Regions from separate parts of the Delftia sp. CH05 genome, predicted to be linked through region 1. Evidence: predicted binding sites of a transcription regulator. Region 1 holds the regulator's gene; each other region holds the start of a gene.
What was found. The regulator FNR, encoded in region 1, switches genes on or off when oxygen is low (the NO sensors DNR and NnrR bind a similar motif). The targets are predictions, from matches to a motif close to TTGATNNNNATCAA.
Positions count from the first base shown of each region.

Region 1 (3,246 bases):
ACAAGGCCCAGGGCCTGGGCGACTGTATCGACTGCAAGATGTGCGTGCAGGTCTGCCCCGTGGGCATCGACATCCGCAACGGCCTGCAGTACGAATGCATAGGCTGCGGTCTGTGCATAGACGCCTGCAATTCCATCATGGACAAGATGGAGTATCCGCGCGGCCTCATCCGGCTGACCACGCAGAACGCCATGGCCGGCCTGTGGCGGCGGGCCCAGGTGCTGCGCCGCATCTTCCGTCCGCGCGTGCTGGTCTACTCGGCCGTGCTGATCGGCCTGAGCATGGCCATGATCGTGAGCCTGGCGCTGCGCCAGTCGGTCAAGGTCGACGTGATACGCGACCGGGCGTCGCTGTCGCGCATCGTCGCGGGCGGCAAGCTGGAAAATGTCTACCGCCTGCAGATCATGAATGCCACCGAGCAGGCCCAGCGCTACCGCATCAGCGCCCATGGCCTCGACGGGCTGGAGCTGGCGTCCGAGCAGGAGGTCGAGGTCGGCCCGGCCGAGACGCGCGGCATTGCGGCGCGGCTGCAGATTCCCTACGGTTCCGCCGAGCCGGGCTCGCACACCGTATTCTTCGATATCGATGCCGTGCATTCAGGCGCGGGACGCGCGTCCGAAAAGGCCGTCTTCCTGGTGCCCCGGTGATATGTCTGGCCGGCACCGCCCAGGCTGCGCCGGCTGTTTGAAAGAAAGAGGTTATCCATGTCTTCCAGTCCCGCAGTCTCCGCGCCCGCCACGGCCCCTTCGCATCCGGACGCCGGCAAGCCCTGGTGGAAGTTCGCCCATGTCTGGCTCGTGGTGGCCGGCCCGGCCGCCGTCGTGGTGGCTGGCGTGGTCACGGCCGTCATTGCGATCAATGGCGCCGATCCCGTGATCGATCCTGACTATTACCGCAATGGCATCACCATCAACGAGCGTGCCGATGGCGTGCGCGAAGTGCCCAAGAGCCTGGCGCCCGCGGTCACCGGCCGCAACCACGCGGCCACGCCCGCGCAGGACCATCCCACGGACCGCTGAAGGCAGGAAAATGCCGTGCACAAGGCCGCAGTCGCGGCCTTTTTGCATGGTGGATGGCATCTCCAGCATGCGCGAGGGCCAAGGGTTTCCTACAGGCAGTGCAGGGTGCGCAGGGCTTGGCACGGTGCGCGGGCGGCGCGCACAATGAAAGCCACCCCTCGACAGCTCAAGGAGATCGCTGATGTTGGCCCAACGCTGGATGTGGATTGCCTGGCCGGCCTTTCTGGCCGCCGCCGTGATGGAGATGCTGGTATTCGCCTTCGTGGACCCGCTGGAGCTGCACTGGCTCGGCGACCTGGGCTGGTCGCGGCAGGGAATCTACACGCTGGCCTTCTTCGCCTTCTGGGGCGTGACCATGCTGTCCAGCCTCATGACCACCATGCTGGGACGCTCCACGCACGATCTCAACGACGGCGTGGTCTCCGAGCCGGACCCAAATCTGGCCATGCAGGGCCTGGGGCGCGATTGAACCTGCGTGCACTGCAATGGCAATGAACAAGGCCCGCGACAGCGGGCCTTGTTCATTGCCGGGGGGCGGGGCCTTGCGGCCTCACTGGCACTGCTGGCTGTTGACGATGCGCTTGAGCGCGTCCGTGTCCAGGATGCGCAGATGGCGCTGGCGCACCTCGATGATGTTTTCTTCGGCAAACTTCGAGAAGGTGCGGCTCACCGTCTCCAGCTTCAGGCCAAGGTAGCTGCCGATTTCCTCGCGCGTCATGCGCAGCACCAGTTCCGACTTGGAAAAGCCCCGGGCGTGCAGGCGCTGCACCAGGTTGAGCACGAAGGCGGCCAGGCGCTCCTCGGCACGCATGCTGCCCAGCAGCAGCATCACGCCATGCTCGCGCACGATCTCGCGGCTCATGACCTTGTGCACATGGTTTTGCAGGGCCGTGACCTCGCGCGACAGGTCCTCCAGCTTGTCGAAGGGCATGACGCAGACCTCGGCGTCTTCCAGCGCGACCGCATCGCAGGTGTGGTGGTCGTTGACGATGCCATCCAGGCCGATGATCTCGCCGGCCATCTGAAAGCCCGTGACCTGGTCGCGCCCGTCCTCGGTGGCCACGCAGGTCTTGAAGAAGCCCGTGCGGATGGCGTACAGCGAGGTGAAGGACTCACCGTTGCGAAACAGCAGGCCGCCGCGCTTGACCTTGCGGCGCGTGGCCACGATGTCGTCGATGCGCTGCATCTGCTCGGCATCCAGGCCCATGGGCATGCACAGCTCGCGCAGGTTGCAATTGGAACAGGATGCTTTGATGGTCTGAAGGTTCATGGAGTAAACATCAGCGGCGCAGCAGTGCGCCGGCGGTGACCTCGTGGATGGCGATGAGTTGGATCAAATTGTCGCAGCACTGCCGCGAACAACTCTTGATATGAGTCAAGGACGCGGCCAATGGGCTGCGGCACAGTGGACGACATTAGAGGAAAAAACCCATGACCGCTGTCACCCCAGAGCTGCTGCGTCGCTTCGACGTACCGGGGCCCCGATACACCTCGTTCCCCACGGCCGATCGTTTCGTGGAGGCTTTCGGTGCTGAAGACTATATCCTGGCACTTGAGCACCGCAAATCGAGTACCGCAGCGCGGGCCATGCCTTTGTCGCTGTATGTGCATGTGCCGTTCTGCGAGTCGCTGTGCTACTACTGCGCCTGCAACAAGATCGTGACGCGCCACCACGATCGCGCGGCCGTCTACCTGGACTACCTGGCGCGCGAGATGGCCTTGCACACGGCCCATTGCGGCAAGGGCCAGGCCGTCAGCCAGCTGCACCTGGGCGGCGGCACGCCCACCTTCTTCTCGGACGATGAACTGCGCACGCTGATGGCCCTGCTGCGCGAGCATTTCAAGCTGGAGCCGGGCGGCGAATACTCCATCGAGGTCGATCCGCGCACCGTCAGCGTCGAACGCCTGGCCGTGCTCAAGGAACTGGGCTTCAACCGCCTGAGCTTCGGCGTGCAGGACTTCGACGAACAGGTGCAGATCGCCGTGCACCGCGTGCAGCCGGCCGAGCAGGTGTTCGCGCTGGTGGCAGCGGCACGGCAGCTGGGCTTTGCCTCCATCAACGTGGACCTGATCTACGGCCTGCCCAAGCAGACGCCCGAGTCCTTCGAGCGCACGCTGGCCCAGGTCAATGCGCTGCGGCCCGACCGCATCGCGCTCTATGCCTATGCCCACCTGCCCGAGCGCTTCAAGCCGCAGCGGCGCATCGCGGCCGAGGACCTGCCCCAGG
Region 1 is NZ_WUMG01000045.1:13,609-16,854, reverse strand. It holds gene ccoG (cytochrome c oxidase accessory protein CcoG) at 1-647, shown strand, start outside; gene GRX31_RS24800 (FixH family protein) at 705-1,019, shown strand; gene GRX31_RS24795 (hypothetical protein) at 1,201-1,488, shown strand; gene fnr (fumarate/nitrate reduction transcriptional regulator Fnr) at 1,570-2,289, opposite strand; gene hemN (oxygen-independent coproporphyrinogen III oxidase) at 2,451-3,246, shown strand, end outside.

Region 2 (3,246 bases), on a different contig from region 1:
AAGGAGCGGCCCGACAGGCCGACCTTGCCCATGATGCGGTCCAGCAAAAAGGCGGCACGCGGCAGGTAGCCCGAATCCTCGAGTGCAAGGATGAACAGGAACAGGATCAGGATCTGCGGCAGGAAGACCAGCACGGCGCCCGTGCCGGCGATCACGCCATCGGCCAGCAGGCTGCGCAGCGCGCCTTCGGGCATGTGCTCGTTGACCAGAGCCGAGACGGCCGAAACGCCGCCCTCGATGCCATCCATCAGCGGCTGCGCCCAGCTGAACACGGCCTGGAACATCAGGAACAGCGTGGCCGCCAGCAGCAGCATGCCCCACAGCGGGTGCAGCACCACGGCGTCGATGCGGTCGTCGCGCCGGGTGTCCACCACGGGCTCCTTGACGCAGTCGGCCATGATGCGGGCCACCTGCTGGTGCAGGGCCAGCACCTGCTCGCGCGCATCGCCCGGGCGGGCCGGGGCCTGCAGCTGCGGCGCCGCCAGGGCGCGGGCTTCGGGGCCGTCCAGCCATTGCAGCAGTTCGCGCGCGCCGTCCTGGCGCACGCCCACCGTGGACAGCACAGGCATGCCCAGGGCGCGTGACAGCGCCTCGCGGTCGATATCGATGCCCTGGCGCCTGGCCATGTCGCTCATGTTGAGCACCAGCAACATGGGCAGGCCCAGGCGCTGGGCCTCCAGCACCAGGCGCAGGTTCAGGCGCAGATGGGTGGCGTCGGTGACGCAGACCAGCAGTTCGGGCGGCGCCTCGCGCGCATGGCGACCCGAGACGATGTCGCGCGTGATGCGCTCATCCTCGCTGTGGGCGTGCAGGCTGTAGGTGCCCGGCAGGTCCAGCACGCGCACGCGCCGGCCGCTGGCCGTGCTCAGCCAGCCTTCCTTGCGCTCAACGGTCACGCCCGCGTAGTTGGCCACCTTCTGGCGTGCGCCGGTCAGCAGGTTGAACAGCGCCGTCTTGCCGCAGTTGGGGTTGCCCAGCAAGGCCAGGCGCAGTGCGGAATCACCGCTGCCGCCGCCGCCCTGGGCAGGCTGCAGCGGCTGGATGAGTTTGGGAGAGGACGACGCGCTCATGCCACCGCCTCCGGCGCCACGCGCACCAGGGCCGCCTCATGGCGGCGCAAAGCGAACGTGGTCTGGCCCACGCGCACGGCCAGCGGGTCGTCGCCCGGAAAGCCCGCGGCCAGGATGCGCACGGGCTCGCCGGGCAGAAAGCCGATCTCCATGAGCCGCAGCAGCAGTTCCTGCTCGCTGGCATCGCGTGCGGCATGGAGCTCGACCACGCGCGCCGATACCTGGCGGGGCAGGGCATCAAGGGTGATGGCCGTGGTGGCAGCAACGGCGGCAACGGCAGCAGAGGAGGACATGGGAGGCGCGGACAGCGTGGACGGAGCCGCAGCGTCCGTCGCGGGGTTCATCGAATGCATGGCGTGTTGTATCAATTGATTTTTATTCTCATTTTGATTTTGATCGAACCCGGGCGGCGGGACCGCGCATGGTATCGGAGTGCGGGACAGGGTTTTGCGTTCCCGGCTTTGCCCCCTGGCGGGCCCAGGCGGGCGGCGCGCGGCACAATGGCGGCCGACGCCGACACGGCCTTTGCGCACTCCCCTCCCCACGCCATGACCCATCCCTGCCTGAGCTGCGGCGCCTGCTGCGCATCGTTTCGCGTGGACTTTTCCGTGCACGAGTCGCAGGCGCAGGGCGGCCGCGTGCCAGCCGGGCTGGCCGAGGAAGTCACCGACCACACCTGCCGCATGCGCGGAACCGACTGGGCGCGTCCCCGCTGCGCGGCCCTGGTCGGCAAGGTGGGCGAGAAGGCCCATTGCGGCATCTATGAATGGCGCCCCTCGCCCTGCCGCGAGTTCGCCGCCGGCAGCGATGCCTGCAACCGCGTGCGCGTGCGCCATGGCATGCAGGCGCTGGACAGCGGCCTGCTCTAGCAGCCTGCCAGGCGCCACCAGCCGTCATTCCACCGGCAGCCCCGCCAGCTGTCCCTTGAATTCCTGCAGCGAGAAATGCGTGTGCACCTGGCGCACGCCGGGCAGCCGGTGCAGGCGGCTGAGCAGCAGATCGGAATAGGCGTCGAGATCGCGCGCCACGACGACCAGCAGGAAGTCCTCCGGCCCCGAGATGCCATGGAACATCACGACCTCGGGAATGGCGCAGACCGCTTCCTGGAAATGGCGCGAGGACTCCTCGTTCTGGTGGTCTATGCCCACCATCACGAAGGCCAGCACGCCAAAGCCTATGGCGCGCCGGCTCAGTGCGGCGTGGTAGCCGGTGATCACGCCCTCGTCCTCCAGCCGCTTGATGCGCCGCCATGACGGTGACTGCGACAAATGCACACGCTGCGCCAGCTCCCCCGAGGTCAGCCGCGCGTTGTCCTGCAGGGCGCGGATCAGCAGCCGGTCCGTTCTGTCGATGTCGATTGGCATAAACCACCTATGAATTCATGTTTCACAGAATAACTTATCCAAGATCAAGTCGATTTAGGGATAACTACTAAACGCCCCGCGAAGGCCGTCCATAGCATCCGCCTCCGAAGCCCCCCACAGCAACGGAGACAACAACCCATGCCAGCCTTCGAAGACATCGTCCAGCGCGAAGCCGGACTCAAACAGCAGCTGTCCGCCGGACAGATGACCATGATCGCCATCGGCGGTGCCGTCGGCACCGGCCTGTTCCTGGGCAGCGGCTTTGCCATCGGCTTTGCCGGGCCCAGCGTGCTGATCAGCTATGCCATCGGCGCAGTGATCTCGCTGCTGCTCATGGGCTGCCTGGCCGAGATGACGGTGGCCCACCCGACCTCGGGCTCGTTCGGCGCCTATGCCGAGCACTACATCAGCCCGATGGCCGGCTTCATGGTCCGCTATGCCTACTGGGCCTGCGTGGTGCTGGCCGTGGGCACCGAGGTGACGGCCGTGGGCCTGTACATGGGCTACTGGTTCCCCGAGGTGCCGCGCTGGGCCTGGGTGGTGATCTTCTCGGGCGCGCTCATCGGCGTGAACATGATGAGCGTCAAGGCCTTCGGCGCCGTGGAGTACAGCTTCTCCATGATCAAGATCATCGCCATCGCGGCCTTTATCGTGGTCGGCGCCTGGGTGGTGTTCGGCGCCCGTCCGGACGGCGTGGGCTTTGCCAACTACGTCAACAACGGCGGCTTCTTCCCCAACGGCCTGTGGGGGACCTGGGTGGGCGTGATCATCGCCATCTTCAGCTACCTGAGCATCGAGATGATCGCGGTGGC
Region 2 is NZ_WUMG01000014.1:21,269-24,514, reverse strand. It holds gene feoB (ferrous iron transporter B) at 1-1,070, opposite strand, end outside; gene GRX31_RS13410 (FeoA family protein) at 1,067-1,423, opposite strand; gene GRX31_RS13405 (YkgJ family cysteine cluster protein) at 1,619-1,939, shown strand; gene GRX31_RS13400 (Lrp/AsnC family transcriptional regulator) at 1,964-2,434, opposite strand; gene GRX31_RS13395 (amino acid permease) at 2,573-3,246, shown strand, end outside.
Region 2: a site for FNR is predicted at 1,457-1,470, ahead of GRX31_RS13410 (FeoA family protein). Genes of this name have one in related genera too.

Region 3 (3,246 bases), on a different contig from region 1:
CACGCCCGTTTTGTGATCGAGAAGTTCGTGCCGACCTTCATTGCGACACGTTCGATGAAGGTCTGAACGCGCTACCTACGGCCTGGACCGGCCTTGCCGCGCTCAGGTGCGCAAGGCCGGTATCCAGGTCTGTTGCTGGGCGGGTTCTGCCACGGGCTGCGCCGGTTGCGGTCGGGGAGCAGGGCCTTTGGCCTGGGGCGATGGCTGGGCCTGCCGCACCTGCTCGGCGCCGGACTTGGCCAGCAGCAGCATCACGGCCATGCAGATCAACGTCAGCAAGAGCACCACGCAGATGGGGCCCAGATCCACGGAGGCGATGTCCAGCCCCTTCAGCGACTGCCAGCGTTCTGAGCGTATTTCCAGCGGTTCTTCGGGATCGGCCATGACACCTCCACTGCGTTGAGTGTGCCTCCATGCTAGGCGCAAGTGAGCATGCAAACAATATGGGAACTTCGCCAGGATGCGAGGGTATACCGCAGGCAGCTACTTGACCCACATCAATTGCGCCGCCACGGCCAGGGCGATGGCCAGCAGCACCAGCAGCACCAGCCTTGCCACGATGGTGACCGCCTTGCGGCGCGCTGCTTTGCGGGTGTTGCGCGGACGAGGTGGGGTAGGCGGCGGCTGCGTGGCATCCAGGGCTGCAATTCTTTCCAGCCAGTCCTGGGTTGTTGGCAGGGCAGTGGCGGGCGGTGACGAGGACGGGGACGAACCGGGCTTGCCGCGGTTCATGGCTCCAGCTCCTGCCGCATCTCTTCCAGCACCTCCAAGGCGCCCTGGATCATGGCCTGCCTGTGCTCCAGCGCAGCCTTCTGGGTCTGCAGCCGTTCCAGCTGCTCGGCTACCTGCGCCTCGTCGGCCCGCAGCTTCTTCAGCCGCTCCTGTATGGCCTCCATTTCCGGGGCGCTCATCTGCCAATCCTCCAGCATGCGAAGGGCGTGGCACGTGGCCCGGTCCCTTCTCACAATTCACACGAATGCCGGCAATTATCTGTGCGTCTTAGCGACTGGCTATGAATGAATTGATATAGATTGTCATCGGCTGGCGCAGAAGGGGGCCGAAAGCTTGCCGCTGCATGCGCACGGTGCTGCGCAGATCAGAGCAGCGCAGTTCAATGCGCGAGGAATTTGAGAAAGATCCGCCCCTGCCGGGTTCTGACCTCGGTCCCTTCGATAAAGCCCATCAGTCTGGCCGAGCCGTCCATGGAGTACAGCGCCGGCCCATCGATGCGGTAGATGAGCCTGGTCCCGCACCGGACGAATTCATCGCCTTCGACACGCCCGATTTCGTGTCCGCGCCCATCAAGCACAGTCCACGAGCGTCCTGCAATCATGGCCTCACCCGGCGGTTGCCGGTCCCCAAGTGAAAGCGTCAATCTAAGGAACGCTGGGCGTCTGAATCTGAGCGAATCTGAGCAGTTGTGCAAAGCCGGGCCACCGATGCCTCGGGTGGCACCCGGCGCAAATTCGTGTGCGCCCGGCCCAAGCCGCATCACGCCGGCCAAAAGAAGCTGGCTGCGGTCTAGGGGCACTGCGCGCTTGGGCGCTTGAGTGGTGCGCAGGCAAGTAGAATTGTTTCATATCAAAGACATGCTGCTCTGAAAGTTGCAGCGACCGGGCCCGCTTGGCGGGCCTTGTGCATGGGGCGCCGTCCCGCAGCCTGTATCTGGGTGCATGTCCTGATTCTCTGTGGGCCCGGCCTGCGATCCAATCTCGCGCATGGGGCTGAGCCTTCTCGTCAAATTGCTCTCATTTATGAAGTTCTGCTGTCGCCAACCGGATGCGCCTGTGGCATTGCCTTGCGGCTTGCCTGGGGTCGGTTCCGTCCGGTGGACGCTGCGCTGCGGAGGGCGGAGGTGAACGAGCAGGCGCTGTACGATCTGGCCCCCGTTCTGGAGCTGATGCTGCTGGGCCTGTTGCTGGCGCTGGGACCCTTGGCCTGGGTGTGGCTGCGCAACCGCAACGGTGGCTCGCTCAAGCGGCTGCAGGCACTGTCGGTGCTGACGCTGTTCCTGACTTTCGACCTGGTGCTGTTCGGCGCCTTTACGCGCTTGACCGATTCCGGCCTGGGCTGCCCTGACTGGCCGGGCTGCTATGGCAGCGCCAGCCCCATGGGCGCCCGCGCGCAGATTGCCGAGGCGCAGGCCGCCATGCCCACCGGGCCGGTGACGCATGGCAAGGCATGGATAGAGATGGTCCACCGCTATCTGGCCACCACCGTGGGCGTGCTCATCATCGCCATGACCATCATGGCCTGGCGGCGTGCGCGCCGCCAGGGCAGGGCGGGCGCCCAAGGCGTGGAAGGCGCACGGCGGGGGGCCATGAGCCCCTGGTGGCCCACGCTGGCGCTGTTCTGGGTCTGCCTGCAGGGTGCCTTTGGCGCCTGGACCGTGACCATGAAGCTGTTTCCGGCCATCGTGACCCTGCACCTGCTGGGCGGCACGGGCCTGCTGGCCTTGCTGTGCGTGCCCGCCGTTGGGCTGAGCCGGGCGGCTCGCCAGCAGCAGGCAACGGTGATTTCCCCGGGCCTGCGTGCTCTGCTGTGGCTGGGCCTGGGCTTGCTGGTGCTGCAGGCGGCACTGGGTGGCTGGGTCAGCACCAACTATGCGGTGCTGGCCTGCAGCAGTTTTCCGACCTGCCAGGGCAGTTGGTGGCCGGCCATGGATTTTTCGCAGGCGCTGCAGATCTGGCGTCCGCTGGGCCTGCTGCAGGACGGCAGCAACATCAGCCTTGCGGGCCTCACGGCCATCCACTATCTGCACCGCCTGGCGGCCTATGTGGTAGTGGCCGCGCTTGCCGGGCTGTGGTGGCGGTTGGGCGAGGCGCCTGCCCTGGCGCCGCAGCGCCGCGTGCTGGCTGCGTTTTTGGTGTTGCAGGTGCTGACAGGCCTGTCGAACGTGGTGCTGGACTGGCCGCTGGTGGCTGCAGTGCTGCATACGGGTGGCGCAGCCGCGCTGGTGACCGTGATTGTTTGGTGCCTGGCGGCCAGTCGCCCGGGCACGCTGCGGGCCGGGTTACCGGTTGCCCGTGGAGAGATTGCATGAGTAAACAAGCTTCCCTGAGTGTCGAGTCCTCACGCTGGACGCAGTTCTATGCCCTGACCAAGCCGCGCGTGGTGCAGCTGATCGTGTTCTGCGCGCTGATCGGCATGGTGCTGGCCGTGCCGGGCTGGCCCAACGCCGACCAGTGGCTGCACATGGCGCTGGCCTGCCTGGGCATCTGGCTGGTGGCGGGCGCCGCAGCGGCC
Region 3 is NZ_WUMG01000042.1:45,351-48,596, reverse strand. It holds gene GRX31_RS24185 (class I SAM-dependent methyltransferase) at 1-66, shown strand, start outside; gene GRX31_RS24180 (hypothetical protein) at 103-384, opposite strand; gene GRX31_RS24175 (hypothetical protein) at 484-732, opposite strand; gene GRX31_RS24170 (hypothetical protein) at 729-911, opposite strand; gene GRX31_RS24165 (hypothetical protein) at 1,112-1,333, opposite strand; gene GRX31_RS24160 (COX15/CtaA family protein) at 1,856-3,043, shown strand; gene cyoE (heme o synthase) at 3,040-3,246, shown strand, end outside.
Region 3: a site for FNR is predicted at 1,572-1,585, ahead of GRX31_RS24160 (COX15/CtaA family protein). Genes of this name have one in related genera too.